Regions from separate parts of the Vreelandella sulfidaeris Esulfide1 genome, predicted to be linked through region 2. Evidence: predicted binding sites of a transcription regulator. Region 2 holds the regulator's gene; each other region holds the start of a gene.
What was found. The regulator LexA, encoded in region 2, represses DNA repair genes until DNA is damaged. The targets are predictions, from matches to a motif close to TACTGTNTANNTANACAGTA.
Positions count from the first base shown of each region.

Region 1: the regulator LexA is predicted to act here: its motif matches at 1,260-1,279, upstream of recA (recombinase RecA).
Region 3: the regulator LexA is predicted to act here: its motif matches at 3,571-3,590, upstream of ACW44H_RS13885 (DUF1654 domain-containing protein).

Region 1 is NZ_CM133364.1:665,450-677,989, forward strand. Features, by position in the region: gene mutS (DNA mismatch repair protein MutS) at 1-581, opposite strand, end outside; gene ACW44H_RS03135 (CinA family protein) at 664-1,194, shown strand; gene recA (recombinase RecA) at 1,299-2,366, shown strand; gene ACW44H_RS03145 (regulatory protein RecX) at 2,391-2,855, shown strand; gene alaS (alanine--tRNA ligase) at 3,059-5,668, shown strand; gene ACW44H_RS03155 (aspartate kinase) at 5,754-7,004, shown strand; gene csrA (carbon storage regulator CsrA) at 7,198-7,386, shown strand; tRNA gene ACW44H_RS03165 (tRNA-Ser) at 7,520-7,612, shown strand; tRNA gene ACW44H_RS03170 (tRNA-Arg) at 7,694-7,770, shown strand; tRNA gene ACW44H_RS03175 (tRNA-Arg) at 7,870-7,946, shown strand; gene ACW44H_RS03180 (tRNA dihydrouridine synthase) at 8,167-9,117, opposite strand; gene ACW44H_RS03185 (OadG family protein) at 9,350-9,607, shown strand; gene oadA (sodium-extruding oxaloacetate decarboxylase subunit alpha) at 9,699-11,531, shown strand; gene ACW44H_RS03195 (sodium ion-translocating decarboxylase subunit beta) at 11,544-12,540, shown strand, end outside.
Region 2 is NZ_CM133364.1:2,285,574-2,298,113, reverse strand. Features, by position in the region: gene ung (uracil-DNA glycosylase) at 1-181, shown strand, start outside; gene upp (uracil phosphoribosyltransferase) at 275-904, shown strand; gene ACW44H_RS10730 (uracil-xanthine permease family protein) at 992-2,224, shown strand; gene mobB (molybdopterin-guanine dinucleotide biosynthesis protein B) at 2,309-2,845, shown strand; gene moaC (cyclic pyranopterin monophosphate synthase MoaC) at 2,940-3,737, shown strand; gene moaE (molybdopterin synthase catalytic subunit MoaE) at 3,752-4,207, shown strand; gene ACW44H_RS10710 (ribonuclease J) at 4,204-5,796, opposite strand; gene purU (formyltetrahydrofolate deformylase) at 6,039-6,893, shown strand; gene ACW44H_RS10700 (energy-coupling factor ABC transporter permease) at 6,918-7,589, shown strand; gene lexA (transcriptional repressor LexA) at 7,598-8,275, opposite strand; gene ACW44H_RS10690 (TetR/AcrR family transcriptional regulator) at 8,554-9,231, shown strand; gene ACW44H_RS10685 (L,D-transpeptidase family protein) at 9,209-9,760, shown strand; gene nagZ (beta-N-acetylhexosaminidase) at 9,846-10,877, shown strand; gene ACW44H_RS10675 (hypoxanthine-guanine phosphoribosyltransferase) at 10,925-11,503, shown strand; gene ppsR (posphoenolpyruvate synthetase regulatory kinase/phosphorylase PpsR) at 11,524-12,357, opposite strand.
Region 3 is NZ_CM133364.1:2,961,873-2,968,739, reverse strand. Features, by position in the region: gene ACW44H_RS13910 (AAA family ATPase) at 1-119, opposite strand, end outside; gene ACW44H_RS13905 (hypothetical protein) at 552-767, shown strand; gene ACW44H_RS13900 (histone-like nucleoid-structuring protein, MvaT/MvaU family) at 820-1,200, shown strand; gene ACW44H_RS13895 (VRR-NUC domain-containing protein) at 1,628-2,434, opposite strand; gene ACW44H_RS13890 (hypothetical protein) at 2,502-3,206, opposite strand; gene ACW44H_RS13885 (DUF1654 domain-containing protein) at 3,325-3,555, opposite strand; gene ACW44H_RS13880 (SOS response-associated peptidase) at 3,687-4,340, shown strand; gene ACW44H_RS13875 (AAA family ATPase) at 4,708-6,048, shown strand; gene ACW44H_RS13870 (RloB family protein) at 6,041-6,712, shown strand.

The sequences.
Region 1 (12,540 bases), 1.6 Mb from region 2:
AGGCTGCGCTTTTGCGACCAGGTGTCGGGTAACGCCAGGCTTTCGGGTACCAGTAGCTCGGCGGGGGAGAGGCGTGTTAACTCGGCGAGCATTTCGGCCTCGCTCTCCACTTCCAGTACGTTGAAGCGGCCGCTGGAGAGTTCCAGCCAGGCCAGGCCCCAGCTATCTTTGCCGGGAGAGACTGATACCAACACGTTGTCGCGGCGTGCATCCAGCAGCGCTTCATCATGCAGCGTGCCGGGGGTGACGATGCGCACGACCTGGCGGTCAACGGGACCTTTGCTGGTAGCGGGATCGCCAATCTGTTCGCATATAGCCACCGACTCGCCACCGGCGACCAGGCGTGCGAGATAGCCTTCAGCACTATGATAAGGTACGCCTGCCATCGGGATCGGTTTGCCCCCCGACTGCCCGCGCTGGGTAAGCGTAATATCCAGTAGTGCCGCGGCGCGCTTGGCGTCATCAAAAAATAACTCGTAAAAATCCCCCATGCGGTAGAACAGCAGTACCTCGGGGTGTTCGCGTTTGATCTTTAAATATTGCGTGATCATTGGCGTGTTCGGGGGGATGGCCTGTGACATGGGCGTCCTGATTGAGCAATTTCTTTGAGAAAGCTAAACACAGTATTCTACGCTGAACTGACGACTCACTTGAAGGAGCGACATAGTGCCCAGCGTATCTAGTCTGAAAAATCTTGACTTAACCCTGCTCGCTCAGCGTTTGGGGCGGCTTTGTCAGCAGTTAAAGGTGGAAGTAACCGCTGCCGAATCTTGCACGGGTGGTGGTATCGCCAGCGTGATTACGGGAGTGGCAGGCAGTTCAGCCTATTTCACAACGGGCTATGTCACCTATGCGAACGCAGCTAAGACACGTTTGTTAGGGGTTCCCGAGGCTACGCTGAGCGCACACGGCGCGGTAAGTGAAGAGGTGGTAAAAGCGATGGTGCAAGGCGCCTGTCGGGAAAGTGGTGCAGGTTTGGGGGTTGCTGTTAGCGGTGTGGCCGGGCCGGATGGCGGCAGCGCTGAAAAACCGGTAGGTACTGTCTGGCTGGCCTGGGGAGATGCCACCGACCAGCAGGCGGAGTGTTTTCATTTCCCGGGTGACCGTCAGGCAGTGCGGGAGCAGGCAGTGCGACAAGCATTGGCAGGGCTAGTGGCGCGTCTGGATGCCCGCGTGAAGGAGAGCAAAAAGTAATCGTAGGAAAATAGTTGTGGGAAAGCGTGATCAAGGATTTGTTTACGGCGCAATCTTTGGCATACTACTGGGTAATTATACAGCTTGTTATGAGGAATTTCTGAATGGCTCAGGATGACAACCGCACTAAAGCGCTAAACGCTGCACTCACCCAGATCGACCGTCAGTTCGGCAAGGGCACCGTTATGCGTCTGGGCGACGCACCGCGCGTGGTCATGCCGTCGGTTTCCACGGGTTCTTTGGGGCTGGATATCGCACTTGGCATCGGCGGCCTGCCGTTTGGCCGTGTATGCGAAATCTTTGGCCCGGAATCGTCGGGTAAAACGACCCTGACCCTTTCGGTGATTGCTCAGGCGCAGAAGCAAGGCAAAGTGTGTGCCTTCGTTGATGCCGAGCACGCCCTTGACCCCAGCTACGCAGAAAAACTGGGTGTTAATCTGGATGACCTGCTGGTTTCCCAGCCGGATACCGGCGAGCAGGCGCTGGAAATTACCGACATGCTGGTGCGTTCCGGCGGTGTTGACGTGATTGTTATCGACTCGGTCGCAGCTCTAACACCCCGCGCGGAAATCGAAGGCGAAATGGGTGATGCCCACGTTGGTCTTCAGGCGCGTTTGATGTCTCAAGCACTGCGTAAAATCACCGGCAATATTAAAAATGCTAACTGCCTAGTGATCTTTATCAACCAAATCCGCATGAAGATCGGTGTGATGTTTGGTAGCCCAGAAACCACTACCGGCGGTAATGCACTCAAGTTCTACGCCAGTGTGCGTTTGGATATTCGCCGCACAGGCTCGGTGAAAGTGGGCGATGAAGTCACCGGTAACGAAACCCGCGTAAAAGTAGTTAAAAATAAGGTGGCGCCGCCGTTCCGCCAGGCTGAATTCCAGATTCTTTATGGCAAAGGTATTTACCATGCGGGTGAGGTGATTGACCTGGGCGTGCAGTGCAATCTGGTTGACAAAGCCGGTGCATGGTACAGCTACAAAGGTACTAAAATCGGCCAGGGTAAAGCTAACTCAGCACTGTATCTGGAAGAGCACCCGGAAGTCATGCTCGAGATCGAAACACAGATTCGTGAGCAGCTCCTGGCCAAACCTGATCCGAAGAAGGAAGAGGCACCTGCAGATGCAGCGGCGGAAGTGGATGCTGGTGACGACGATCTGCTGTAAGCCGATCTTCGCTAAGGCAAGCTGATGGCATTTGGCTCGCAGCGCGATGCCACGCCCCGTGACATCGCCATTGGCTTACTAGCTCGGCGCGAATATTCTCGCGCTGAGTTAGCCCAACGGTTGAAGAAAAAGTCCTTCGATGATGCAGCTATTGATGAATGCTTAGACACTCTAGCTGAGCAGGCGCTACAGTCAGATGCTCGTTTTGCGGCTAGTTTTGTGCGCTCGCGTGTTTTGCGTGGCCAAGGCGTTGTTCGCATTAAAGGCGAGTTGCGTCAACGCGGCGTTGATCAAGAAACGCTCAATGCCGCTTTTGAAGCGGTGGAAGAGAGTGAGCAAGTCGATTGGTTTGAATTAGCCCGCGATACGCTTGCGCGTCGTTTTGACAGCCCCGGCGAAACACCTAAAGAACGTGCCCGGCGCGAGCGCTTTCTGGCCAGCCGAGGCTTTGATTTTGAACAAATTCGCTACGCGCTCTCCTGTTTGTAATTTCTCTTCTTCAGCCCGCTAACACCTCCCTCCTTACATTTTTAATCGCGCTCTAATACGCTTGTTCACCTAGCTGTTTGCCTCTCTGCCACTAAGTGCGGCTTTAGTCGTTTGACAACTGCGCTATAATGGCTGCTTTGCGACCCCTGAGGGTAGCGTCGACAGCGCCCTGGGACATCACGCTTTCTTGTTACGGATACCCTATGAAAAGCGCAGAGATTAGACAGGCCTTTCTCTCTTTCTTTGAAGAGCAAGGGCATACCATTGTACCCACCGGCTCTTTAGTGCCGGGGAATGACCCCACGCTACTGTTTACCAATGCTGGCATGGTGCCGTTTAAAGATGTATTTCTGGGACGAGATCCGCGCCCTTACGTGCGCGCCACCTCTGCGCAGCGCTGCGTGCGCGCGGGCGGTAAGCATAATGACTTAGACAATGTCGGCTATACCGCACGTCACCATACCTTCTTTGAAATGCTGGGTAATTTCAGCTTTGGCGATTACTTCAAGCATGATGCCATTCGCTTTGCCTGGGTGTTCCTGACCGAAACGCTGGGACTACCCAAAGAAAAGCTTTGGGTAACGGTGCACATTAGCGATGACGAAGCCGAGCGCATCTGGAAAGATGAGATTGGCATTGATCCTGAACGCTTCTCCAAGCTCGATGAAGATAATTTCTGGCAGATGGGCGATACCGGCCCTTGTGGCCCCAGCTCGGAAATTTTCTTTGATCACGGACCAGAGGTTTGGGGTGGCCCTCCCGGTAGTCCTGAAGAAGATGGTGATCGCTACATCGAAATCTGGAACTTAGTGTTCATGCAGTTTGATCGCGATGCCCAAGGTACGCTCAACCCGCTGCCCAAGCCGTCTATCGATACCGGTATGGGCTTAGAACGGGTGGCCGCCGTCATGCAAGGCGTGCATTCAAACTATGAAATCGACCTGTTTCAAAACCTGCTGCAAGCCGCCGCCAAAGCCACCGGCCACCCGGATATCGCCACACCTTCTCTGCGCGTGATTGCTGACCATATCCGTTCATGTGCCTTCCTGATTGCCGATGGCGTGCTGCCTTCCAACGAAGGGCGTGGCTATGTGCTGCGTCGTATCATTCGCCGCGCGATTCGTCATGGCCATAAGTTGGGCGCGGTAGAGCCGTTCTTCCACAAGCTGGTGGACGCGCTGGATGCGGAGATGGGCGATGCTTATCCGGAACTGCGTGAGGCGCGCGCTCAAATAGCGCGAGTGCTATTGAAGGAAGAAGAGCAGTTTGCGCGCACGCTGGATCACGGGATGGGGTTGCTGAATGCGGCGCTAGCTGAGCTTGATGGCAAGGTACTGCCGGGTGAGACGGTATTTAAGCTTTACGATACCTATGGTTTCCCTTTTGACCTTACCGCCGATGTTTGCCGTGAGCGCGGCGTTACCCTCGATGAAGAGGGCTTTCAACAAGCATTGGAGGCTCAGCGCGACCGCGCTAGGGCGGCCAGCCAATTTGGCGCCGACTATAGCGCCTCGATTGAACTGGATGGCGAAACGGCCTTTACCGGTTATGACCGGTTAGAAGACCAAGCCAAAGTAACGGCATTGGTCGACAGCGAAGGCAATGCACTGGCTGCGCTGGAAGCAGGCCAAAAGGGCGTCGTGGTATTGGATCGCACGCCGTTTTACGGTGAGTCGGGCGGGCAGGTAGGTGATACGGGCTATCTATATGTCGACGGTGGGCGCTTTCAGGTCACCGATACCCAAAAGCAGCGCGGTCATCACCTTCATCAAGGCATGATGGTAGAGGGCTCGCTGAGTGTTGGCGCCAGTGTGCGTGGCGAAGTAGATGCCAGCCTGCGAACGGCAACCATCCGCAATCACTCGGCAACACACCTGCTGCATAAAGCGCTACGTATGGTGTTGGGCGATCACGTTCAGCAGAAAGGTTCGCTGGTCAATGCAGAGCGACTGCGTTTCGACTTTAGCCACTTTGAGCCAATGACCGCTGAGCAACTAGCGGAAGTCGAACGGCTGGTTAACGAGCAGATTCTGGCCAACGCACCGACTCAGATCGAGCAAATGAGCCTTGATCAAGCCAAAGCCAAAGGTGCAGCGGCGTTGTTTGAGGCTAAGTACGCCGAGAACGTGCGCGTACTGACTATCGGCGCCGATGACTTCTCTATTGAGTTATGTGGTGGTACCCACGTGGCGCGCAGTGGCGATATTGGCTGCTGTCATGTGATGAGCGAAGTAGGCATTGCTTCCGGTGTACGTCGTATTGAGGCGATCACCGGTGAAAACGCGCTGACCTACTTCCGCGAACAGGAGGCATGTCTTGAGCGCTTGAGCGAACGTTTGAAGACCAAGCCCGAGCAGGTTGAAGCACGTGTGGAGTCGCTGGTTGAGCGTAACCGTAGCCTTGAAAAAGAGCTCGAACAGCTTAAAGCGAAGCTGGCCAGCGCTGCAGGCAGCGACATGCTCAGTCAGGTGCAAGAGATTAATGGCGTTAAACTCCTGGCGACTCAGCTGGAGGGTGTCTCAGGCAAAGACCTGCGCGGCATTCTTGATCAGCTTAAAAACAAGCTCAGTTCAGGCGTCATTATTCTCGGCGTTGCAGACCAAGCCGCTGGCAAAGTAAGCCTGATCGCTGGGGTAACCCAAGACTTGACCAGTCAAGTGAAGGCCGGTGAGCTGGTTAACCATGTTGCCTCCCAAGTGGGAGGGAAGGGCGGTGGCCGCCCTGATATGGCGCAAGCGGGAGGTAGTCAGCCCGACGCCTTGCCGGATGCGTTGAAGAGCGTACCGGTATGGTTGGAAAACGTGCTTAGCTAAACCTCTAGGCCGGTGGCATGATTGTCGCCGGCCTTATTTGTGACAATTTCACCCTAAATTCCCGAACGCATAGGAAAAACGGCATATGGCACTATACGTACAGAAGTTCGGCGGCACTTCGGTGGGCTCTGTCGAGCGTATCAAGGCCGTAGCGGAAAAGGTTAAGGGCTTCCGCGATCAAGGCCACCAGGTCGTAGTTGTGGTCTCCGCCATGAGCGGCGAAACCAACCGTTTAACAGATATGGCACAGGCGCTTAACGAAGATCCTGCACCACGCGAAATGGATATGCTGCTATCGACCGGTGAGCAGGTAACCATATCCTTGCTCGCGATGGCACTTCAGCAAATTGGTGTATCGGCCACGTCGCATACTGGCGCCCAGGTAGGTATTCATACCGATAACGCCTATACCAAAGCACGTATTCAGCGGATTGAAACCGATGACCTGAAAGCTGACCTGGAAGCAGGGCAGGTCGTGGTTGTGGCTGGTTTCCAAGGGGTGGATGAAGACGGCAATATCACTACCTTGGGACGCGGTGGTTCTGATACCACTGGGGTGGCGCTGGCGGCGGCATTAGGTGCCGATGAATGCCAGATTTACACTGATGTCGATGGGGTGTACACCACTGACCCGCGCGTATGCTCAAGAGCTCAGCGGTTAGAGAGCATTACCGTAGAAGAGATGTTGGAGCTGGCCAGCCTCGGTTCCAAAGTACTGCAGATCCGCGCGGTAGAGTTTGCAGGCAAATACAACGTGCCCCTGCGGGTGCTGTCGAGCTTTGAAGACGGCCCCGGTACCCTAATTGTTGCAGAAGCAGACCAAGACGAGGACGCTATGGAAGAACCACTGATCTCCGGTATCGCTTTTACCAAAAACGAAGCAAAGTTAACCCTGCTGAATACGCCGGATGTGCCGGGTGTGGCATCGCGTATCTTAGGCCCTATTGCCGATGCCAATATTGAAGTGGATATGATCGTGCAGAACGTGGCGCCAGCAGGTGACTATACCGATTTCACTTTTACGGTCGCCAAGGGCGATTACAAAGCGACTAAAAAGTTACTTGAAGAAACGGTAATCCCAGACTTAGGCGGTGGTGAGTTGCGTGGCGATGATAATATCGCCAAGGTATCCTTAGTGGGTGTGGGGATGCGCTCTCACGCGGGTGTAGCGTCTAAAATGTTCCGTGTACTAGCCGATGAGAACGTTAATATCCGTATGGTATCCACCTCTGAGATTAAAATCTCAGTCGTAATTGATGAGAAACATATGGAACTTGCTGTCAATGCACTACATAAAGCGTTTGGTTTAGATAAGGCAGATATCGAATCTGAATAACATGAATGCTTTAAACCTTCTACGCTGAAGGGGTACTTGCTGCCGTGTGGTGGTGAGCTTTCTTTCAACGGGAGGTTTAAGTGTCATGGAGCCGGAGTCCTTGGTGACAGGCAACACTATACTGCATAATGGTGTAGTGTTGCCTCCGGCTGACATATCCCGTTGCATAAAACGTCTGAAAAGGAGATCAGCCATGCTCATCCTAACTCGCCGAGTCGGCGAAACCCTGATGATCGGTGATGAAATCACCGTCACCGTTCTAGGTGTAAAAGGCAATCAAGTGCGTATTGGTGTTAATGCACCTAAAGATGTTGCAGTTCATCGTGAAGAGATATACCAGCGCATTCAGCGTGAACGAAACAGTGAAAACGAAGTAGAATAAGACTTGCGAGTTTGCATAATGACACGATGCTTAAGACGTAAGCTTATCTGTAAGATATGGTCGGTGCGAAAAAAATCCGTCGGGGACTAGACATAAGAAGCCTAAATCGGTAATATTCGCGCCGTGCCGTTAAGGAGAGGTGGCCGAGTGGCTGAAGGCGCTCCCCTGCTAAGGGAGTATAGGGTTTATAGCCCTATCGAGGGTTCGAATCCCTCTCTCTCCGCCAACAGCACGGCCAGTTAGTACTTTGTTAATGAGAGTTTTTATTAATAAAAGTTTTGTTAAAAAGTACATGGTCACAAGGTATGCGCCCGTAGCTCAGCTGGATAGAGTACCTGACTACGAATCAGGGGGTCGGAGGTTCGAATCCTCCCGGGCGCGCCACCTTCTAAGATTAGTAATCTGAATTCCAGCAGCGCTGGTTCTAATAGCATCAGCACTAGTCTTGGTAAATGTAAGTATAAATGTTTACAGAAATATTACGCGCCCGTAGCTCAGCTGGATAGAGTACCTGACTACGAATCAGGGGGTCGGAGGTTCGAATCCTCCCGGGCGCGCCAGATTCCTAAACCCGCTCTCAAACGAGAGCGGGTTTTCTGTTTCCAGCCTGACCGGCTATTTTTCTAGTCTGAACACTTGTTTCTAGCCTGACCGGAAGAGAATCGCTCGCACCCCGGTCTTGCGATCGTGTGTAGCGCCCCCGCTTTGCGGTAGGGCGCTTTTTTTTGGCTATTGAGTTTTATATTTCTAGCGGTATGAGCAGCACCGTTGAGCGTAAGGCTAAGCCAGTGCAGCGAACTGCTCATCAATGACGAGGCTGCCGAGCAGTTGGTCTAATTCGGTAAGACGTTTAACGCGCTGAAAGTTCTGATGTGCTTCGCTACTGCCTTGGCGCATTTGGGCGAGCCATTGTTTAACCAGCGAGACCACGACGCGGTCAGGCAGGTGTTGCCTTTGTAGGGCGGCATACTCTTTTAGCACGCTGGCCCGCATTGCCCAGCTGCTTTCGGGTAATCGTTCGCCGGTTAGCTGCCAGTGACGGATGCGCGGAGCAAGCCAGGGGTCCGCCAGCGCGCTGCGTCCTAGCATCACGTCACAACACCCCGACAACGTGCGAGCTTTCCAGTAATCTTCCAGGGTCCAGATATCGCCATTGGCGACCACCGGAATACTCACGTGACGGCGAATTTTGCCGATCCACTCCCAATGCGCCGGAGGGCGGTAGCCTTCGTCGCGCGTCCTCGCATGCACGACTAACTGCGCTGCACCGCCCGCTTCAGTGGCTTGGGCGCAGGCAACGGCTAAGCGGCGATTGGCAAACCCCAGGCGAATCTTGGCCGTCACGGGGATTTCGCCTTCTAGCGCTTCTGAAACGGCTTTGACGGCTTGATAAACGCGATCCGGTTGGCGTAGCAGCGAAGCGCCGCCATCATGGCGGTTAACCAGCTTGGCAGGGCAGCCAAAATTGAGATCAACGCTCACCGCGCCAAGCTTGAGAGCCTGGCGCGCATTGGCCGCCAGTGCGGTAGGGTCAGAGCCAAGCAGTTGTAAATGCACGGGAATGCCGCTTGGTGTTGTCACAGGCGGTTGCGCAAGCTCTGGGCAATGCTTGTAGAATACTCTTGGTGGCAGGCGCGCATCGACAACGCGGACAAATTCGGTCACCGTCCAGTCAAAACCGACTTGCCTAGTCAACAGGTCGCGAGTCAATGCATCAATCACCCCTTCCATCGGGGCTAGGCCAATTCTGCCTTTATGTAGTAAATTAACAACCATGAGTTCCACTATCGCGCCATTGCATTCTATTCTGAGTGTGGCAGGTTAGTGTATTCCCCTCACTGCGCCAAGTGCCTTTCACGGCATAGGCTTAATGATGTGCGCATGAGCAATTTAGAAACCAATTAGAAGCCCTGGTTGTGAATCATCGTTATAAACCGTATTTAGTAAATTAGGAGAGCGCCTTATGCAGGATCTAGAGCTATTGCAAGACGGTTTGGCGTTAATGGCGCTTGGAATGGGTGTCGTTTTTGTTTTTCTTACACTTTTAGTGATCAGTGTCACTTTCATGTCGAAGCTGATCGGGCGTTTTCAACCCGTACCAGTGACCGCCGTGACCGCTAAGAAATCGCCGTCATCTCATGCTCCCTCTGCTCAAAATGACGAGGTGATGGCGGTGATCAGTGCTGCAGTGCATCGTTATCGATCAACACGGCGTCACTAACTTTCTTAAATTTTTTCATTAAAGCCATTTTTTGGCTATTTTTTTGTTATTTTTACTACAAACTTGTGATTCTCTACTGCGAGCCAAGACCATGAACGAAATTAAACGCCCACTAGGCATTACTGATGTCGTGCTGCGCGATGCCCACCAATCGCTGTTTGCCACGCGTATGCGGCTGGACGATATGTTGCCGATCGCCGAAAAGCTTGATCGTGTCGGCTACTGGTCGCTGGAAACCTGGGGTGGAGCCACCTATGACGCCTGTATCCGTTATTTGGGCGAAGACCCCTGGGAGCGTATTCGTGCCCTGAAAGAAGCCATGCCGAATACACCCCAGGCCATGCTGCTGCGGGGCCAGAACCTGTTGGGTTATCGTCATTATGCCGATGACGTCGTCGATAAGTTCGTCGAACGGGCAAAAACCAATGGCGTGGATGTCTTCCGTGTCTTTGATGCCATGAATGACCCACGTAATTTAGAGCGTGCCATCCAGGCGGTACGCAATGTCGAAGGCCATGCACAAGGCACGATTTCCTATACCGTAAGCCCGGTACATACCCTGGATAGCTGGGTCGACCTCGCCAAAACCATTGCCGGTTTGGGCGCGGATTCATTGGCTATCAAGGATATGGCGGGGCTGCTGACGCCTTATACGGCGTTCGATTTGGTCACCCGGCTCAAAAAAGAGCTATCGATTCCGGTACACCTGCACTGCCACGCCACCACCGGACTTTCTACCTCGACCATTTTGAAGGCGGTCGAGGCGGGCATTGATAACGTCGATACCTCGATCTCTTCCATGTCGATGACCTATGGCCACAGCCCAACTGAATCTGTGGTCGCGATGCTCAAAGACACCGGCCGCGATACCGGCCTGGACCTTGAGCTACTGGAAGATATCGCTGGCTATTTCCGTGAAGTGCGCAAAAAGTACGCCGCCTTTGAAGGCTCGCTGCGCGGTATTGATTCGCGGATCCTGATTGCTCAGGTGCCGGGTGGGATGCTGACCAACATGGAAGGACAGCTCAAAGAGCAGGGGGCGGGCGATAAGCTGGATGATGTACTCAGCGAAATTCCCCGTGTGCGCGAGGACCTGGGCTTTATCCCTTTGGTCACGCCCACCTCGCAAATTGTCGGCACTCAAGCGGTCATGAACGTAATGATGGGCGAGCGCTATAAGTCGATCTCCAAGGAGGTACAAGCGCTGCTCAAAGGTGAATACGGCGCGGCTCCCGCGCCCTTTAACGCCGAGTTGCAAAAGCGCGTGCTGGAAGGCGGCGAGCCGATCACCTGCCGTCCAGCAGATAACCTATCACCGGAGATGGACAAGCTGGCCGCAGAGCTAAAAGACAAGGCCAGCGCTGAGGGCATCCGCTTGGCCGAAGGCAAGCGGGAAGTCGACGACGTATTAACCTATGCGCTGTTTCCGCAGATTGGTTTGAAATTCCTTAAGAATCGAGACAACCCCGATGCCTTCGAGCCTGTTCCTCAGGCAGCTGAGGCAGAAAGCGCTAGCGTACCGGCACAAACCGAGAGCAAAGCGCCCGCCGCTAGCCGCGGTCCAGAAACTTATACCGTAAAACTCAACGGTAAAGCCTACGTTGTGGAGGTTGCTGAAGGTGGCGACATCAGCGACGTACAGGAGCAAACCGCCTCCGTTGCAGCAACGGATGCACCCAAAGACGACGCTCCGGCACCGAGCGGTGGCGGGAGTGGTGAAAGCATTGATGCCCCCTTGGCCGGTAATATTTTCAAGGTCAATGTACGTCCCGGCGAGCAGGTCGCTGAGGGTGATGTCGTCATCATTCTGGAAGCGATGAAAATGGAAACCGAAGTGCGTGCCAGCAGCGCAGGCACTGTCTCTAAGGTTAACGTCAGCGAGGGCGACAGCGTAGCCGTAGGCGATACGTTGATCGAACTCTAAGGGCATCCGGTAATGGATAAATTAGTCACGTTATGGGAAGGCTCTGGGCTGTATAACCTTGAGCTTGGCCAGGCGACCATGATTTTGGTAGGGCTGCTACTGCTCTATCTGGCCATTTATAAAAAGTTTGAGCCGCTGTTGCTAGTGCCGATTGGCTTTGGCGGCATTCTCGCCAACATCCCCGAGGCTGGCTTGGCTATCTCCGCACTCGACCAAGCGATCGAGGTGGCAAAGCCCGCCGTGTTACAGCAGATGGCGGCAGCACTGGGCGCCACCCTCGATCCGCTGGCGAACGCGGAAGCCTGGCGAGAGTCGCTGCATGCGATTGCTCATGACGGCGCCGCGCCGGATCAGGTGCGCGCCGCGCGGGATATCGCCGTGGGCGTTGGTTACAGCGATGGCATGCTTTACAACTTCTACAAAGTCGCGATCGGTTCGGGCATCGCCCCGTTGATTATCTTTATGGGCGTGGGCGCGATGACAGATTTTGGCCCGCTGCTGGCCAACCCACGAACGCTGTTCCTAGGTGCCGCCGCTCAGTTTGGTATTTTTGCCACGCTGTTTGGCGCCGTGGCGCTTACATCGATGGGTATCATGGACTTCTCGCTCAATCAGGCGGCCGCCATTGGTATTATCGGCGGCGCAGATGGGCCGACGTCTATCTATGTCTCCAGCGTGCTGGCACCCGAGCTACTGGGCGCCATTGCCGTGGCTGCCTACGCCTATATGGCACTGGTGCCACTAATTCAGCCGCCGATTATGCGTCTGCTGACCACCGATAAAGAACGGCAAATCAAGATGACGCAGCTGCGGCCAGTCTCCAAGCTGGAAAAGGTTGTTTTCCCGCTGATGCTGTTGATTCTGGTCGCACTGTTTCTGCCCGATGCCGCGCCGCTACTCGGCATGTTCTGTTTCGGTAATTTGATGCGCGAATGCGGCGTGGTCGAGCGTTTATCGGATACCGCGCAGAATTCCCTGATCAATATTGTCACCATTATTCTGGGGCTAT
Region 2 (12,540 bases):
TGCGCGCCAGAAGAAAGCGCTGATTGACCAAAGGCGCCATTTAATCCTTGAGGCTCCGCACCCGTCACCGCTCTCCGCGCATCGTGGTTTCTTCGGTACACGGCATTTTTCCCAAGCAAATCAATTTCTACAAGCGCAGGGAAGAGCACCCATCGATTGGCAATTGCCGGAAAACCCTTAACCTCGCCAGTGGTTGTGGGTAGAATATGCGCAATTTTGCGCCTAGCGATATACCCCAGGTTGCCATTCTAACGCCCTGCAGTGAGGAAGTCCTATGAGTGTTTACGCCATTAACCATCCGCTTGTTCAACATAAGCTGGGACTGATGCGCGAAGTTGATTTGAGCACCAAGAGCTTTCGTGAGCTGGCAGGTGAAGTCGCCAAGCTGTTGACCTACGAAGCAACCAAAGGCCTGGAGCTAGAGGATCATGAAATCCAGGGGTGGAATGGAGAGCCGATTGCAACGCGGCGACTGAAAGGGAAAAAAGTGACCGTCGTGCCAATTTTGCGCGCTGGGCTTGGCATGCTTGAAGGCGTAACGGACTTGATCCCTAGTGCACGCGTCAGTGTCGTTGGGCTATACCGCGATGAGGAGACGCTTCAGCCGGTTCCTTACTTCGCTAAGTTTGCCAATGATATCGAAGAGCGTATGGCGATCGTGATTGATCCGATGCTGGCAACCGGAGGTTCAATGGTGGCCACGCTAGATATGCTGCGGGAGCGCGGCTGCGAACATATGAAGGTCATTGTCCTGGTTGCCGCTCCTGAAGGAATTAAGCGGGTGCAGGACGCTTACCCCGATATCGAAATTTACACTGCTTCGGTCGATGATCGACTCGATGAAAATGGTTATATCGTCCCTGGGTTAGGGGATGCTGGCGATAAGATCTTCGGAACGCGCTAAGCGTCCTTTTTAATCTTGCCCCTTACGCTTTGCGTTAGGGGCATTTTTTTGCACACCCTTTATCTAAAAATCACTAGGAATTCTCTGATGCGTGAAGCTACCAGCCAGGCTGAGTCGTGGCCAAAAGTAGTGTTAACCGGTGCACAAATGCTGTTTGTAGCGTTTGGGGCTTTGGTATTAGTGCCCCTTTTGACTGGCCTTGACCCCAGTGTCGCCCTCTTCACCGCCGGTGCTGGTACGTTGATATTTCATGCAGTCACTAAGCAGACCGTGCCCGTTTTTTTGGCTTCATCGTTTGCCTTTATTGCGCCTATTCAAGGGTCGGCGGCGAGTTTCGGCGTGTCGGCCACGATGGGGGGCCTAATGGCGGCAGGGTTAGTGTATGTGGCTATCTCGCAAGCGGTGCGATTAAAAGGAACCGCATGGCTGCATCGCTTACTGCCGGCCGTGGTGGTCGGACCGGTCATTATGGTCATTGGCTTGGCGCTTGCGCCTGTAGCGGTCAGCATGGCAACAGGTGAAACCAGTGACAACATAGGTTATGGTTCGGCGATTTTTCTCTCCATGAGCAGCTTGCTAGTCACGCTGGTGCTGGCCGTTTTTGGGCGTGGTCTAATACGCCTAATCCCGATTATGGGCGGTATTGTCACCGGCTACGTTTTAGCACTAGTGATGGGAGTAGTGGACTTTACGCCAGTGCGCGAAGCGGCATGGCTTTCAGTGCCCAGTTTTACCGCACCTAGTTTTCACTGGGCCGCTATCCTATTTATGATCCCGGTCGCCATTGCCCCGGCGGTGGAGCATATTGGTGACATGGTGGCGATAGGGTCGGTGACCCGCAAAAACTATCTGGAGAAACCCGGCTTACATCGCACCCTGTTAGGCGATGGGTTGGCTACCAGCGTGGCTGCGCTGTTCGGCGGGCCGCCCAATACGACTTATTCTGAAGTTACTGGAGCCGTTACGCTGACTCGAGCGTTCAACCCCAAGTACATGGTCGTGGCAGCGATTATTGCGATTGTGCTCGCATTTGTGTCTAAGCTTGGCGCGCTACTGCAAACCATTCCTGGCCCGGTGATGGGGGGTATCATGACGCTGCTATTTGGCTCTATTGCAGTCGTTGGTATGAACACGCTTGTACGCGCAGGGCAATCGCTGACAGCACCCCGCAATTTAGTGGTCGTCTCGCTGATATTGGTATTCGGAATTGGCGGTATGCAGTTTGGTGGCGGTCAGTTTACGCTGCAAGGCGTGAGCTTGGCTGCGCTCGTGGGGATTGTGTTGAACTGGCTGTTGCCTCAGGAAAAAGAGGGCGAGTGACGTCGTCCTCTTTAGCGCTTGTGCATTGTGTGCATGGTATCGTTGACAGGATAGCGCTCAAATAGAATAAGGAGTGCCGGCTGTATGGCTAATGAACTAACCGCATCCTTTCCCATTCTGGGGATTGCCGCCTGGAGTGGTACGGGTAAAACGACGCTACTAGAGCAACTGCTGCCACGCTTGCGCGAGCAAGGTTTAAAAGTGGCTGTCATTAAACATGCGCATCATTCGTTTGATGTCGATCAGCCAGGTAAAGATAGTTATAAGCTGCGCAGTGCCGGCGCGGCACCGGTTTTAATAGCCTCCCGCCAGCGCTTTGCGTTAATGCAGGAGACCCCCGGCCTTGAAGAACCTGATTTAGCCCAGTTAGTGGCCATGATGGCGCCGCATAATCCAGATTTGGTGATTGTCGAAGGCTTTAAAGAGTGGCCGATTGCTAAGCTGGTGCTTTACCGTGAAGGCATTGGGGACCAGGCCATTTTAACCGGCCCATGGGTTAAGGCGGTCGCGCTGAATGCGCCAACGCCTATCAATTTGGCCACTGGGGTGACTCAGTTAAACCTTGACGATAGCGACGCAATAGCGCGCTGGATAGTGGACTGGGTAAGCACGAAAAAGTAACACGCTTGCTTTAAGGGCCGTGCAATTAAGAACTCTGCCCATAAGAACTCTGCGCTCATAAGTACTCTGGCTTCCAAAAGGAAAGGTGACCAACATGCATCTAACCCACCTCAACACACGTGGCGAAGCCAATATGGTGGATGTCGGCGATAAACAAGAGACACGCCGCGAAGCGGTCGCCTCGGGACGTATTGTCATGCAGCCTGAGACGCTGAAGCTGCTTAGTGAAGGTGGCTTGCCCAAAGGGGATGTACTGGCCACTGCGCGTATTGCGGGTATCCAGGCAGCAAAGCGTACCCATGAGCTGATTCCCCTCTGCCATGCATTAGCACTGTCAAAGGTATCGGTTGAATTCGAGATCGACATGGCTGGGTCTTGTGTTCATGTAACCTCTTTGTGCCGCTTGAATGGCCGCACCGGCGTTGAAATGGAAGCGCTTACCGCCGTCTCGGTGGCCTGTTTGACTCTTTATGATATGTGCAAAGCGGTCGATAAAGGCATGTGTATAGAGGCCATTCAACTCGACAGTAAACAGGGCGGCCAGCGCGGTGATTACCAGCGCATGAGTGTGCAGGCGCCAATTGTCACTGGTGATGGTATGTCGGGAGAGGTTAGTTTAGGTGAGCGTTGCCCGTCACCCTGCGTGCGGGTTAAGTTTTTGGCCGAATTACGCGAGCGAGTAGGCGAAAGCGAAGTGATCGTCGGTCTGGATCAGCTTACTAGCCGCGATATCAGTGGTTTAAAAGCAGCGCTGGCTGAGCGCGATGGTCGGTTCAAACTGCTTACCGATCAGCGTACGCTATGCGCCATTAACCAAGTGATGGCAAACGATGATGCACTAGTGACCGACGATGATGAGGTGGCGTTTTTTCCACCGGTCACAGGGGGCTGAGTGTGAATACTAAGATGGATATTAAGGTGGCGATTCAAGCAGCGCCTTTCTCGATGAGTTATGGGTATGACGATGCGCTAGCAGGACGCAGTGATGTTGGCGCAGTGGTGAGTTTTACCGGATTGGTGCGTGATTTTAACGAAACACCTGACGTGACAGGATTAACGCTAGAGCACTATCCAGGAATGACCGAGCGCACCCTGACCGACATAGGTGAACAGGCATGGCAGCGCTGGTCGTTACAGGCAGTGCGTATTATCCACCGGGTGGGTTATCTTGGGCCGGGCGACCCGATTGTGCGCGTACTGGTTGCCAGCGCCCATCGCCGTGAAGCGTTTGAAGCCTGCGATTTTATAATGGACTTCCTAAAAACCCAGGCGCCTTTCTGGAAAAAAGAGCACTCTACTCAAGGCGAGTACTGGGTTAAAGAGCGGCATTCCGACCAGCAGGACGCGGCGCGCTGGGCCTAACGACTGGAGAGCTCAGGCATTTCTGCGGCCATAATTTGTAGGTGCACGCCGGGCAGGTGCTGCATATGTTCTGCTAGCCAGTGAATTAGGCGAGGCTGTAACGCATGGCGCAGATCGGCAAGCGTATCAGCAGCAATTTCATCAAGCTGATCATCTAGCCAGTCGCTAAAGCTATCTTCATCCAGCGGGCTAGCACCTGATGCGTCCAGCATCAAACGACCGATACGCGCCCAGCCTGTGGCTGTGGCTGTTACTGGCAGTGCCAGGTACAAGCTGCCATGGCGAGTCGTACTGGCGTCGCTCACTTCCAAGCCGGGATGAGGCACTACACTGTTTTGGCTGACAATACAGGGCGGCTGTGGGTATCGTGCTTCGCAGCGTAATCCATGACTATCAAAGCAGATTAGATCGCCGTTGACGGGTGTCAACGGAGCACTAATGCCTAGCTGGCCAGCAATCGACTGATGAGCCTGCTGATGGCGGGCTTCGCCATGCACAGGCATAAGATGTTTTGGCCTAACCCACTGATAAAGCTTAATGAGCTCGTCTTGAGCGGGATGTCCGGTGGCGTGCAGCTCAGGGTGATTGAACTCGTCATAGATACTGACACCTAGATGCGTTAAGCGCTTTTTGAGTTGCTCAATAGGACGCTCGTTGCCTGGAATAGCTTTAGCCGAAAATATGACGTTATCGCCTGGTTGAAGATCGACAAAAGGATGACGTCCCTGAGCAAGACGCTGTAGCGCGGCGCGGGGTTCGCCCTGGCTGCCGGTAGCAATAATCACTACTTCATTGGGGGGTAAATACCCAAGGTCATGATTGGGTACCAGCGGCGGTAAATCATCCATATAGCCAAGCCCGCGGGCGACACTGACCATGCGCTCCATAGAGCGGCCCATTAAGCTAATACGGCGACCAGACTGTTGGGCTGCGCGTCCTATTGCAAGCACTCGGGCAAGGTTGCTAGCAAAACAAGAAACTACCACACGGCCCTGGCAGTTGCTGAGGGTCTTTGTGAGTGCTCGAGCAACATCCCCTTCACTGCCAGAGTGACCAGGCATAGGGGCGTTGGTGGAGTCGCCCACGACTAAATCAATGGGGGCAAGCGCTTTGAATTGGGCTGCGTTCATCGGCATGCCAATGAGTGGCTCGGGATCGAGTTTCCAGTCACCGGTATGTAAAATGCGATAGCCACCGGCCATCATCATCAGCGCACAGCTTTCGGGAATTGAATGCGTTAAAAGTAAATAGCGCAGCGTGAACGGGCCACTTTCTAACGCCTCGCCCGGTTCGATGACCTGGATAGCGGCGCTGCTGAGTTGATGTTCAGCAAATTTAAGCCGTAACAGCCCTGCCGCAAGCGGGGTGGCATAAATGGGACAGTTCCACAGCGGCCATAGCCAAGCAACAGCGCCAATGTGATCTTCATGTCCATGAGTGATAAACAGTGCTTTCGGCACGATGCCCAGTGCCTTCGGTGTATCAACATTGGGCACCTGGAGCGGCGAGTCGGGGAGGTCTTGGCGAATCATCATGCCGCAGTCAACGGCAATCCAGTGATCGTCATAGCCGTATAGCGTTAGATTCATACCAATCTCACCGCATCCCCCCAGCGGCAGCATGCGCAGCGGCGGACGACGACGGGGACGAATTTGAACGCGTGGTGAATGCATTAGTTATGAAAAGCCTAAAAAGTAGTGCCTTAACTATACGGGAAGGCAGGGGCGGCTAACAATCATCCATGGCCTTCCGATACACTATGCAGTCTGGTTAACATCCTAAGCCGCTGGTTTGTAATAATTACCTTAGAAGCAGGTCAAGAGTAGCTCACATGTCTCATTATTATCGTTTAGTTGTGTCCTGTCCTGATCGGGTGGGTATTGTTGCGCGAGTATCGAGTTTTATTGCCCAGCAGGGTGGGTCCATCACTGAAGCAAGTCAGCATTCAGATTTAGAAACTGGCTGTTTTTTTATGCGTTACGAAATATTGGCGGATTCCGTGGGCATGTCGATAGAAGCGTTACGTGTTGCATTTGAACCGGTGGCCAGCGAATTCAATATGCAGTGGTCACTGGTCGATACCCAGAAGCGACGGCGAGTGGTGCTAATGGTGTCGCGAGAGTCGCACTGCTTGGTAGATCTGCTTTATCGCTGGCAAGCGGGTGAGCTGGATTGCGATATTGTCGGTGTTATTTCTAACCATGACGATATGCGTTCACTGACTGAATGGTATGGCATTCCCTACCATCATGTTCCGGTTGATCCTGAAAACAAACAGGCGTCGTTTGCGAAGGTACAGGTTGAAATTGACAATGCGCGTGCTGATTGCATCGTGTTGGCGCGTTATATGCAAATTTTGCCACCTGAATTATGCACGCGTTATGCGGGGCGAGTAATTAATATTCATCACAGTTTCTTACCCTCGTTCGCTGGCGCTAAGCCTTATCACCAGGCTTACCAGCGGGGAGTTAAACTGATTGGAGCTACCTGCCACTACGTAACGGAGGAACTCGACGCAGGTCCTATCATCGAACAGGATATTCATCGCGTTAGCCACTGTCATACGCCCACCGATTTAGTACGCTTCGGCCGTGATGTGGAGAAAGCGGTGCTCGCTCGGGGATTGCGGTGGCATTTAGAGGATCGGGTACTGGTCCATGGCAACAAAACTGTGGTGTTTAGTTAATAGTTATTGAACCGAGAGGCCACCATGTCATTTGCGCAAAGTGTATTAGCGCCCTGGATGCTGCTGCTTACCTCGCTCCTCTCGTTAGGAGTTGTTGCTTGGGTAATTAGTCGGCGGCCGTGGCAGGCCTTGAGGGGAGACGTCGCGCTTCAGCACCGTTGGCTAGGCGCGACGCTGGCGGTGGTGTTGATGTGGCAACTGCGTGCTCAGGCGGTTGATTGGCTAACGTTGCACCTGGTCTTTACGGTATTGCTAACACTTGTGTTTAAGGCGCCCCTAGCGCTGATCAGTAACGTACTTATCAATATTGCTATGGTATTGATCGGTCGCAATGAGTGGATGCTGCTGGGAGCTAATATTCTTGTCACCGGAATAGTGCCTGCTGCGATCATTGGCACGGTATGGCGGTTGGTAGATCGGCGCCTACCGGATAACCTGATGGTATTTCTTTTTGTCTGCGGCTTTTTCGGCTCTGCATTGGCAACGCTGGGAGGAGGGTTAGCTGCAGTGTTGCTGATAGTCGTCGCGGGTACTGATCCTGATGCTGTCTATTTGGCTCAGGAGTATGCGCGCTTCCTACCGCTATTAATGCCATCCGAGGCGTTACTAACCGGCATGTTGCTTAGTATTCTGCTAGTTTACCATCCTGATTGGGTGGCCACTTTCAATGACCACCGCTATATCGACCTGCAGTAACGCCTGTTTTAGCCGAGCGCCTGCCCGTTACCACCGCGAATGACACCGACGCCGACGCCTTCGATATCGAGTGACTGGAAGCGCAGATCTATTTCGATTGGCGCAAAGTCGGAATTTTCTGCAAACAGGGTTACCTGATGCCCCTGGCGTTTGAAGCGTTTAACGGTCACTTCATCCTCAAGACGAGCCACCACGATCTGTCCATCACGTACCCGCTCGGTGCGGTGAACTGCCAACAAGTCACCTTCTAAGATGCCGATATCTTTCATTGATAAACCACGTACACGCAGTAGGTAGTCAGCTTTTGGGGTGAAGTATTCTGGTGGTAATGGGCAGTAGCGATCAATATGCTCGGCGGCCAGTATAGGGCTGCCTGCCGCCACTTCTCCAATCACCGGTAGCCCTGTGGGCAGCGGCTCTACATTGGAGGGTACGGTTGTGGTGGCACTATCCAGGGCTTCTTGGGGCTCTTGGTTGGGCAGGCGGATGCCGCGAGAGGTATTGCGGATAATGCGAATAACCCCCTTGCGCTCAAGTGCGCGCAGGTGTTCTTCAGCCGCATTAGGAGAACGGAAGCCAAGCGCTTTAGCAATCTCGGCGCGCGTAGGAGGGTAGCCAAATTCGCCCATGGTCTTAACGATAAAATCAAAAACATGCTGTTGACGAGCGGTTAGCGGACGCGACATACCAGACTCCATAATTTGTAAATTGATAGTGAATTGACAGTAACAAGATAAACGTCGAATTAATCGATAAGTGTTTAAGTATACAGTATGTTCCTCTGTCCAGTATATGGCCTGTCAATCCTCATTTTCTCTACGCGGGCAATTTTAGTCATCGTTTTAAACTAAGTTTTTGCTTATACAAGACGCCATATTTCATTAGTAAATCAAGCGTTGAGCCTGCCAAGTTTATAGAATAGTATTTTGCTATGTTTTAAACACTTGTTTCCCTGGAGAGCGCTATGGCTCAGTCTGATACGGTGACCCGTATACTCGATACCGCTGAAGTGCTGTTTGCAGAGCGTGGTTTTGCTGAAACCTCGCTGCGCAACATCACTAGCAAAGCGCGCGTCAACTTAGCAGCCGTGAACTACCATTTTGGCTCTAAGAAAGCCTTAATACAGGCTGTGTTTTCTCGCTATCTAGATCCTTTTACAGTGCGTTTTCACACCGCGCTTGATGAGCTTGAAGCCCAGCATAAAGGGCACGTTGTGCCGCTTGAAACGTTACTCGAAACAATGGCAACAACCGTCCTGGCTGTGCCGGCTGAACGCAATAGTCTCAAAGTATTCATGCGCTTACTAGGACTGGCCTACAGCCAAGCACAAGGGCATCTTCGACGCCATATTCAGCAAGAGTATGGCGATGTGTTTGCCCGTTTCACGGAGCTTGTGCGTCAGGCGACACCAGACCTGCCTGACGCGGAACGCTTTTGGCGACTACACTTTATGCTTGGTACCGTGATATTTACTCTGTCAGGACTCGATGCATTGCGAGATATCGCGGAAAAGGATTATCACGAGCAGGTCACTGTGCGGGATTTAGTAAGGCGGTTGCGTCCGGTGGTAGTTGCTGCCATGAATGCACCGTTACCTCCTGCCCTCGAAGAAGGAAAACATGCGAACGCCCAAGCTAGCTGAGCTACCTCCAACTGAAAACATCTGGTTGGAGATTGATACCAGTCAACAGCTACTGCGCTGCTGGCGGGGCGCGAAAGTGCTTCATGAATACGCGATCTCTTCCGGTGCCGCCGGTAATGGAGAGCAAAATGGGAGTGGTAAAACACCCCATGGTTGGCACTATGTACGAGCCGCTATTGGTGCTGATAGACCGGAGAATGCCGTTTTTCGGGGCCGACGCTGGAATGGTGAGGTATTTTCACCTGCGCTAGACGAGAGTCATCCAGGACGTGACTGGATTTTAACCCGTATTTTGTGGCTTTGCGGGTTAGAAAGGGGAGTGAACCGCGGAGGCCAGGTAGACTCTCAACGGCGCTATATCTACCTGCACGGTACGCCACCTGATCAGCCGATGGGTGTTGCTGCTTCCCATGGCTGTATCCGTTTACGTAACAGTGATTTGCTGACTATCTTTTCGTTAGCAGTGCCGGGTACCCCGGTTTGGTTGCATGGCGGTCGGCAGTGTTTTGACGAACCAGGCTGTGACTGACAGCAACAACCGTTAATGTGTCTCAGATTTTGACTCTGCTAGACGATCGTCTAGAATCATCGCCCCTTTTAATGGACCTATCACGATGACTCAACCGTTAGGCCCGGTCATGCTGGACCTTGAAGGCCCTAAATTGACGGCTGCAGAAAAGCGCTTACTACTTGAACCGACGGTAGGGGGCGTTATTTTATTTGCCCGTAATGTCGAGAATGGCTATCAGGTTCGCCAACTCTGCAGCGATATTCGCCGTGTGCGTGCTGATTTACTGCTGGCAGTCGATCAAGAGGGCGGACGCGTTCAGCGTATTAAAGAAGGGTTGACCCGTCTTCCTGCCATGGCGCGCATTGGCGAGCGCTATCGCGACAATCCCGAGGATGGCTTGGCGTTAGCAAAAGATGCTGGGTGGTTATTGGGAATGGAAATGGCCGCCTGCGGGTTGGACTTAAGTTTTGCTCCCGTACTGGATGTTGAAAGCGGTGTCTCAAGTGTTATTGGTGATCGCAGTTTTAGCAGTGATCCCCAACACGTAGCGCAATTGGGCAGCGCGTTTATTCAGGGCCTACACGATGCAGGTATGGCGGCGGTGGGTAAGCACTTCCCTGGCCATGGTGGGGTAGCCGCAGACTCTCACATCGCACTGCCGGTGGATGACCGTCCGCTAGAGGATATTAAACGGCATGACCTGATACCCTTTGCCCAGCTAGCCACACAGCTAGAAGGCGTGATGCCTGCGCATGTGATTTACAGTGCTTTCGATAAGCGCCCAGCAGGATTTTCACCTAGTTGGCTCGGTATGTTGCGCGAATCGCTGGGGTTCAAAGGCTGTGTGTTTTCCGATGACTTAAGCATGGCGGGCGCCCACGAAGCGGGCGATCCTAAAGCGCGCGCTCAGGCGGCGCTAGCGGCAGGCTGCGATATGCTGTTGGTATGTAATGATCGTGCTGCCGCGCTAGAAGTGATGCTGGCGTGCCAGGGCATTGAGACCAAACGTCCCGCTAAACTGCGCTATAGTCGTGCGCGCCCTGATTTAGACGCGCTGAGTGCACTGGGCCGTTGGCGTCGTGCTCACGCTAAGCTGGAAGCGCTGGCGAACCAGTCAAAACCCAGCGCTATTTAACCACTGTTGCAGCAAATAAAGTTTATAACCCGCCCTGGAGTTGGTAGATGTCAAAGTTGGATAAAGAGGCGTTAGAGTCGCTAGACTCAATGCGTGAGTTGATGGATAACGCCGACTGTTTAATTTCACAACAAGAGGTAGAACTGGCTCTTGATCGCATGGCGGAAGCAATCACTCGTGATTTAGGCGATAAACTGCCGGTTTTTTATTGTGTGATGAATGGCGGCTTGATTACGACAGGGCATTTGCTCACCCGGTTAGGCTTCCCGCTGGAAGTGGACTATCTACATGCCACCCGTTACCGCAATGAACTCCGTGGAGGTGAGCTTTTTTGGCGTGTTTCCCCAGAAGTACCCATGGCAGGCCGCCATGTGGTAATCGTTGACGATATCTTGGACGAAGGCGCGACACTGGCGGCCATTTTGGCTTACTGTGAAGAAGCCCAAGCCGCCAGTGTCACCACGGCTGTATTGGTCGATAAGCAACACGATCGCAAAGCAGTGCCCGGTTTGAAAGCCGACTATTGCAGCTTGAAAGTCGCCGATCGTTATGTGTTCGGCTTTGGTATGGATTACAAAGGTTACTGGCGCAACGCACCGGGTATTTTTGCGCCGAAAGGCATGTAATCACCCAGTGACTTATCGTATTAGCGGGGCGAAAAGCGCCTCGCTAAACCGGTCTCGGCAATCATTCGCGTAGAGATCTCCTCCACCGAAAAGCGTGTCGCATCGATAAAGGGAATATGCATGGTGCGGTAAAGCGATTCAGCCTGTTCCACTTCTTGAAGGCATTGATCCATCGAACTGTAGCGGCTATTGGGGCGTCTTTCATTGCGAATCGCCGACAAGCGCCGTGCATCAATCGTTAAGCCAAACAGTTTTTGACGATGAGGCACAAGTGCCTTGGGCAGCTTCAGCATTCCGTCTTCATCTAGATCATCTTCCGTCAGCGGATAGTTGGCTGCTCGAATGCCAAACTGTAGTGCCAAATAGAGCGAGGTGGGTGTTTTGCCGCAGCGTGAGACGCCCACCAGGATGATATCTGCTTTATCATATTGATGGGTGCGGGCGCCGTCATCGTTATCAAGCGCGAAGTGAACGGAGTGAATACGGTCCATATAAACGTCATCACTACCAATCGAATGAGTACGCCCCACGCTGTAGGAAGAGTGAGTGTCCAGCTCCTGTTCTAAAGGCTCTAGGAAAGTCGAAAAAATATCGACTTTGAAACCGGATGCCTGACGAATGACGTCGCGAATCTGCTGGTCGACAATGGTGTCAATGATAATAGGACGATGCCCGTCGCGGTCGGCCGTTGATTCAATGATCGCTGCTAACGCCTGAGCTTTTTCCAGCGTATCGATATAGGGCTTGGTCTGCATGTCGATTTCGACATCGCTGAACTGGGCCAGTAGGCTGCGCCCTAAACTTTCCGCCGTGATGCCGGTGCCATCTGAAATAAAAAAAGCCGTACGTTTCATGACAAAATCCAGTGATGATGAATGCGTCTATTGTGGGCCGAGCCTTTTGCCAGCACAACGTGGCATAGCAATTTACTGCGGCAACTTCGTCAGCGCGATACACATTTGATGAAAGGCGCTCGCACCTGACTACATAACCAGCCCAAAAAGCCCTACTGTTGTAAAAATCCTCCACTCTCTTCG
Region 3 (6,867 bases), 670 kb from region 2:
TACATGTCAGTTTCAACATGAATATCAACAATATTTTCATTAAGCATGCGCAATGCTGTAGTGCTTTTACCCGAACCAGGGATGCCGCGAATAATAAAAAGCTTAATATCATTTTTCATGTTTTAAGTTCCTGGTTTTTGATGATGTCACTAAGTGATGGGTAAGTTATACTAGTATGATTTTAAGCGTCAATAGTTAAATCTTAAGTATAATTTATATCCGCCGAAAGTTCGTTAAATAGCGCCACATTCTGGAGCTTTACATAATGAATAAATTTAAATAGAAGATGGAAAAAACTACTGGTATCGATCAATCACTAACAAAAACAGGAGTTGTGATATTCAATAATGATTCTCAAGTGATGATCCATCACGAGATTATAGAGACTAAATTGAACAAAATAGACGCGCTGGACAGCTTCAACGTGTTGCAGAGATCGCTAGCAGGATTGAATTTCTGTGTGGCTGGTACCGCGTGTCATCAGTGCGTGTAGAGGTTAGCTATGCACAAGCATCGGGCAAGCGACACGAACGCTTGCAGGGCTTCATTATGTGATAATTAATCGATTAATGCATGCATCTATAGATGTTGCTGTAATAGCACCCACAGCGCTTAAAAAAGCCGCTACAACGTCGGGAAGGGCAGATAAGCAAATGATGCTTGATGCAGTACCAGCAGATGATCGTGAACAATTGTCAAAAATCGGGAAAACCAAGGGCAGATATGATCTTGCTGATGCTTATCATCTTGCGCCTTTGCAATTCTAATATTAATATCAAACATGTGATTGAAATTAATTCAAAATGATAAGGTGAGCAAATGTCAGTATTAAGCAATTATATGGAAAAAGAAAAGCTGTTGAAGCAGCTTCAAGAAGAGCTTCAAGCGCTTGAAAATAACAAAGAACTGAAGCAAGAGTTAGAATTTAAAGACGCACTTACGCGTTTGATGACTGAATACGGTAAAGTTTCACGTGATGTTTGTGAGATGCTTGACCACAGCTACACAGCGCAGAAGGGCGGGAAGAAAGCTATAAACAAAGATGACGGACGAAAGAAACGTACTTTAAAAGTATACAAAAATCCTCATACGGGTGAATTTGTTGAAACCCGAGGTGGAAACAATAAGAAAATACAAGAATGGAAAGCTGAACATGGCAATGAAGAAGTTGTGGGCTGGGTTGTTGAAGAGCGAGAATGATCACATATGAAAAAGCCCCCCAGCGGGGATTTTTCATGTGCGCTTGCATTGTATATAATTCAGCACATCATCTTTATTGAAACGTTTTCCATATCCGAATTAGTATAATACTGCGAATTACGAATTTTCTAATACCATTCGATCTACTTTAGAACGATGTACAGCTTATAACCTTGCTATGTCTGTTGCTGCCAATAATTAATGCCCTCCATAGTTATGGTTATCTGCTGTTTTATAGTGCAGTTATTTCAATTTATAAACCACACGAAGGGGAATATAGTAATTGCTATGCAATTTCATAAATGCCTGATTTAATACCCTGTTAAGGTTATATTTATGTAGTGTATTTGTTTTTACATAGTGTGTATTTATGTGTGTAAAAAATGCTCTATAACGCCGCCCATCATGCGCTTGTCGCATGCATGGCTTACTTAGCTCTCACCAGTTGGAGAACCGAAACATCAGCGCCAATCTCTCGAATTAACGCCGGAATAGTTACGAGCTGGCTGCGGTGAAGCTTGTCCCTCGTTTTAACCTCGACGAATTTTAAACGACCATCTTTTATAAGAGTCAAATCAGGCCACCCGTTGCGGTGGTCATGAGCTTTAGAAATCCATCTTGCAAGTCGCTCAAAATGTGATTTCGGAACAGCATCAAACAAAGCGTCTGCGAATTCGATACTGAGGCCAGGATGCCACTCGTGGATTACACTGTGAGATATGATCTCTGAGAATGCAGCTAGGTACTTGACCTTGGGTGTTTCTTGAATTTGCTTAAGAACCTTTTCCAGCTTCTCTGTCTCGAGGTGCGACAGGCCAGCAACACCTTTAAGACACGCGTCCTCTCTAGCGTCGATGCAGGTTCCAAAAAAGATACTAGCTTCAGTAAGGGCATCAAGACAGAGTGCCTTGATTGCTGTACCGATTCCACCGCCTTCACAATAGCTACCGATGTAACCTTCGCGAGCAAATGCGTTGTAACAGTACATTTCAGGAGATGATCCTGATTCCCAGGGGCTAGTGCATAGCTCGATTGAAATTAATCCGCATTGCTCTCTTAGAGGCAGGTGCTCCATTGCTTTGATCGATCCGAGCAGCGTGATATTGCCATCAGAATCAACAAGGCCACGATTGACAAGCGCCTTGTTAGTACCTTTATCTAACTTCAGGGTTTCAGATGCTTTTTTTAAAGCCAGCAATGCGTTAATCATATTCTTGGATAACGGCTTGGTCATGCAGTCTCCATGTGAGCGGTAACTTACGAGCGTACGGTGACACCAGACCGCGAACTGTGGCGACTGGTTATAGATCATTAGCAAGTTGCGCAGCTTTAAAATACAATACGCTATTACAAAGGTTGAAAAGTTTTGGAATTAATTCGTTGTAACATTCTTCTATAAAGGATATTACGTTCTCACCTGCCACGATCTCGGACTGAGTTATAAGTTTCCCCTGCTCAATACGGCATGGCTTTTTGTAGCTATATTCTTCGAATTCCAAGTGATCCCATTTATTCGAAATTCTGATGAGGTGCTTATGCTTTATGGTGTTCACGTAACCCTTCACTTTATGAAAGGTAATATCCATCAAGAAATCTATCAGTTCATTATAAAAAGGCATCTGTTCATATTTTTTAATGAAGCTTAATTCCCATTTGATGCTTGCAACCTCAGGATCATCCTTTACCGGAATGAAGAGGTTTAGCAAATAAGGGAATGAATCGAGCAAAGCATGCAAGCTATTGAGAAACGCAGCAATATTAGCCTCGTAAACATACCTTACGGGCACTGTTTCTCCAGCTCGTAGATAGACTGAAATCCTATCAAACCGCAAGTTAGGTTCCTTCGCTGCATCCTTAAGGTTAACATAATGATACTCGCAATACTGGAGCCAACGATGAATTGACTGGGTGCACACTTCAAGCTTCACAATTGAGGCGTCATCCTCATCGCCAAGCTCCTGCTTTTTTAGCATTATAAATTTTGCTATATCAATTTGTTGTCCCATTTTTCCCTCTACACTCTGGTGAGCAATAATGCAGCGTGCACTAGTAATCCTGCTTCGGCCAAGAGCTAACGTTTAGACGACAATGGTACAACGCGGCCCAAATCAGTTAAATGCATACTCATGACATCGACTCTTCGGGATTCCAGCTAATGCTTACATGCTCGGCATCATCGTCAATGGGCGTGAGCGTGACGTTCTCGACAGTGCCCAATTCTGAAATCACCCTTGCCCAGTCTTCCGGTTCGTCCTCGGCCTGACGTTTTACTTCTACCCAGTGCTTCGACTGCGCGCCGGGACTATTGATTGCCCGCTGCACTCGCTTGACTAATTGCTCGTATGATTTAGACATAAGCTCCTCCTTAAATACTGATAATATATACAGTACAAGGGCAGACGATAAGCGATCAGAAGGGGAGACCGCAAGCATTGATAAGAAGCGGCGGGATGTGAGGCGCAATTTATCGGCTATCATTCAATCATGTGCGGAAGATTTGCTTTATTCACCCCATTAGACAGTTGGCCACAGTAGTCGGCGCGACTGTGCCTGAGCGTGTAGTGCAACCATGTTATAATATTGCTCCCGGCACATGGATTACTGTCGTGAAGCAGCTGTCAGAAAACGAGCCGCCGATTATCGATGATATGTGGTGGGGGTATCGACCAGCGTGGCCAAAAGGAACGGGCAGTCAGCCTATCAACGCCAGGGTTGAGACAGTAGCGTCTAACGGCTATTTCAAGTCAGCTTTTGCCAAGCATCGGTGCTTGATCCCCGCCAACGGATGGTATGAATGGATCAAAGATACAAGCCCTAAGCAACCGCATTTCCTCGCACGTGCTGATGAAAAGCCTTTGTTTTTCGCTGGTATATTTTCCCAGCGAGGCGATGGAAGCTTAGGCTGTGCAATCTTCACCGAACCTGCGCGTGGTAGTGCTGCTGAAGCGCATGATCGTATGTCGTTGATACTTAATGACGATTGCCTTGCCCCTTGGCTAGCACCTGATCTGACGGATCGAGAGACTACCCACAACATGATACAGAATATTGATGCTGGATTAATCGAGCACTGGCCTGTCAGCACCTCAGTGAATAAACCCGCTGAAGGACAAGGAGAAGAGTTGATCAATCCAGCCTAACGTTTCTCGTCTCGTCTCGTCTCGTCTCGTCTCGTCTCGTCTCAGGCTGGGGGCGCACTGATCAGATTTTTACCTCTGCTGTGGGCTTGCATGAATCAGTTGCAGATCGATTCACACGTCACGCCATCACTATCAACGTCTAATCTTTCTTCCTTGCACAGCTTTAAATGAAAACATGTCTCTTCACATGAAGTCATCTGCTCGTATGTTTTATGCAAGCCTAAATTGAGCATTTCTGCGACCTCACCAGGGCACAGATTCGCGCCGTGTATAAGGGTGGTCAGCCTTACGTTGGTGGCTGATGGATCGTATTGAAACTCTAAAATTCTTTGAGGCAATCGCCTTAAGACAATGCTAGAATCATTTCTTGGAAGCTTTTGCGCAGAAAATTCATCGTAAAGCATCATTTAGAGACTTGAAAATGATCATAGATTTCACAATATCAAATTTTAGATCAATTAAAAATGAACAAGTTTTCAGCTTATTTGCTGAAAGTAAGTCTGAACACTTGTCAGGTAATGTAGCCTATCCTAATCAAGGAAAAATTGGTGTTTTAAAAACAGCTGGAATATATGGTGCTAACGCGTCTGGGAAAAGCAATCTTTTAAAAGCATTTGAAGCTTTAAAATATATAGCATGTATTAGCGGTGACCTGAAAGATGGGGATAAGATTCCTTGCTATGAGCCATACTTATTATGTGATGAAAATGAAAGTGCCCCTGTTGCTTTTGAAATAGAATTTTTTGCTAAAGATGGTCTTAGATATATTTATAAAGTTTCATTTTTAAGCCATAAGATTATTGGTGAATCATTAGATTTTTATCCATCCAGACAAAAAGCAAACTTATTTACGAGAGAAGAAAATGATTCCTGGGAAGAAATCACTTTTGGAGGATTGTATAAAGGTGGTAGGAAAAAAATAGCTTTCTTTGAAAATAATACCTATTTGTCTAAAGCTGGAAATTCAGCAGATGCTCCTGAGTTAATTCGTAATATTTACAATTATTTCAGAAATGATATGTTATTTGTCGGTTTAAACCAACAGGTAAACATGCCTGAATGGACAGAAAATACTCAAAACATTCAAAAAATATCAAGCATACTATCTAAAGTGGATACAGGTATAAATAATGTAAAATATGAAGATAGGGATATGTCTGGGTTTAGATTTCCTACTGATTTGCCAAAAGAGGTTTTGAATAGGTTAGTAAAAAGCCTTAAGAAAAAGCCTGTTTTTTTTCATGAAGGAGAAGAAGGAAAAACAAGCAAATTTACGGAAGAAATGGAGTCAGACGGAACATTGCGAATATTCAATATGTTTCCAATGATTATTGAAGCCATCGATGACGGTAGTGTTCTTATTTTGGATGAGCTTGAACATAGCCTTCATACACATCTGGCCGAATTGATTATCAAAATATTTAATGATGAGAGATTAAACACGAAAGGTGCGCAACTAATTTTCTCAACACATAATGTAAGCTTGATGTCTCCGGAAAACTTGAGACGTGATCAAGTGTGGATAGCAGAAAAAGAATCAGGTGTGACAACTTTAGTTTCACTAGAAGATTTTGATAAAAATTTAGTCAAAATAGATAGTCCTTTTGGAAGGTGGTACGATGACGGTAGATTTGGAGGTATACCGAAAATAAACTATAAGGCGATAAGCGACATTCTTAGCTTGAACTCGGAGAATAAGGATGCCTAAAAAAAGAGGAACTAATAAAAAAGATACGCAACGGCTATTGCCTGTAATTCATATTTTCTGTGAAGGCGCTAAGACTGAGCCTTTATATATAAACGGCTATGTTAATAAAGAACATCCTAATTTGAGAAGATTGAAGCTAATTGATATCAAAAAGACAAACAAAAATACACCTGTGCAATTGGTTAAAGAAGCAAAGAAGCTAAAGCGTAACAGCGATATCCCCGAGCATGACTCTATTTGGGTTGTTTATGATAGGGAGTCTCCAGCGAAATATGATAATCATTTACACGCGCAAGCATTTGCACAAGCAAAAGCTAATGGTGTTAAAGTCGCCATAAGTAATGTTTGTTTTGAGCTATGGATACTTCTACATGTTTGTGACAAGTTTAACGCGTCATATCTAAGCTATGATGATCTTTTGAAAAATAGCCGCTTAAAAAACGGTTTGAAGAAACTAGGCATAAAGGATTACGAGAAAGCTGACACTAAAATTTTTGAAGCAATAAGCGCAAAGATTAGCACCGCAAGAACGAGAGCTAAAGCAATGAATCAAGCCACAATTGATTCTTCAGAATTCGATATTGATAAACCTTATCTTCTAAATCCGTTCACAACAGTTGGTGATTTGCTAGATGCAATAGATGATATTGCCAGCAAAGCATAAGATTGCCATTCGTGAAGCCTCTCTAACTATCCAAGAGAGGCTATCAAACTTAATTATTAGTAGTTGATTATGTTGCTAATAACTTAAATTCCAATAATTATGTTTACTTGATTTTTTTTATTACGCTAAGCTACTTTTGTAGAAAGTTATTATTT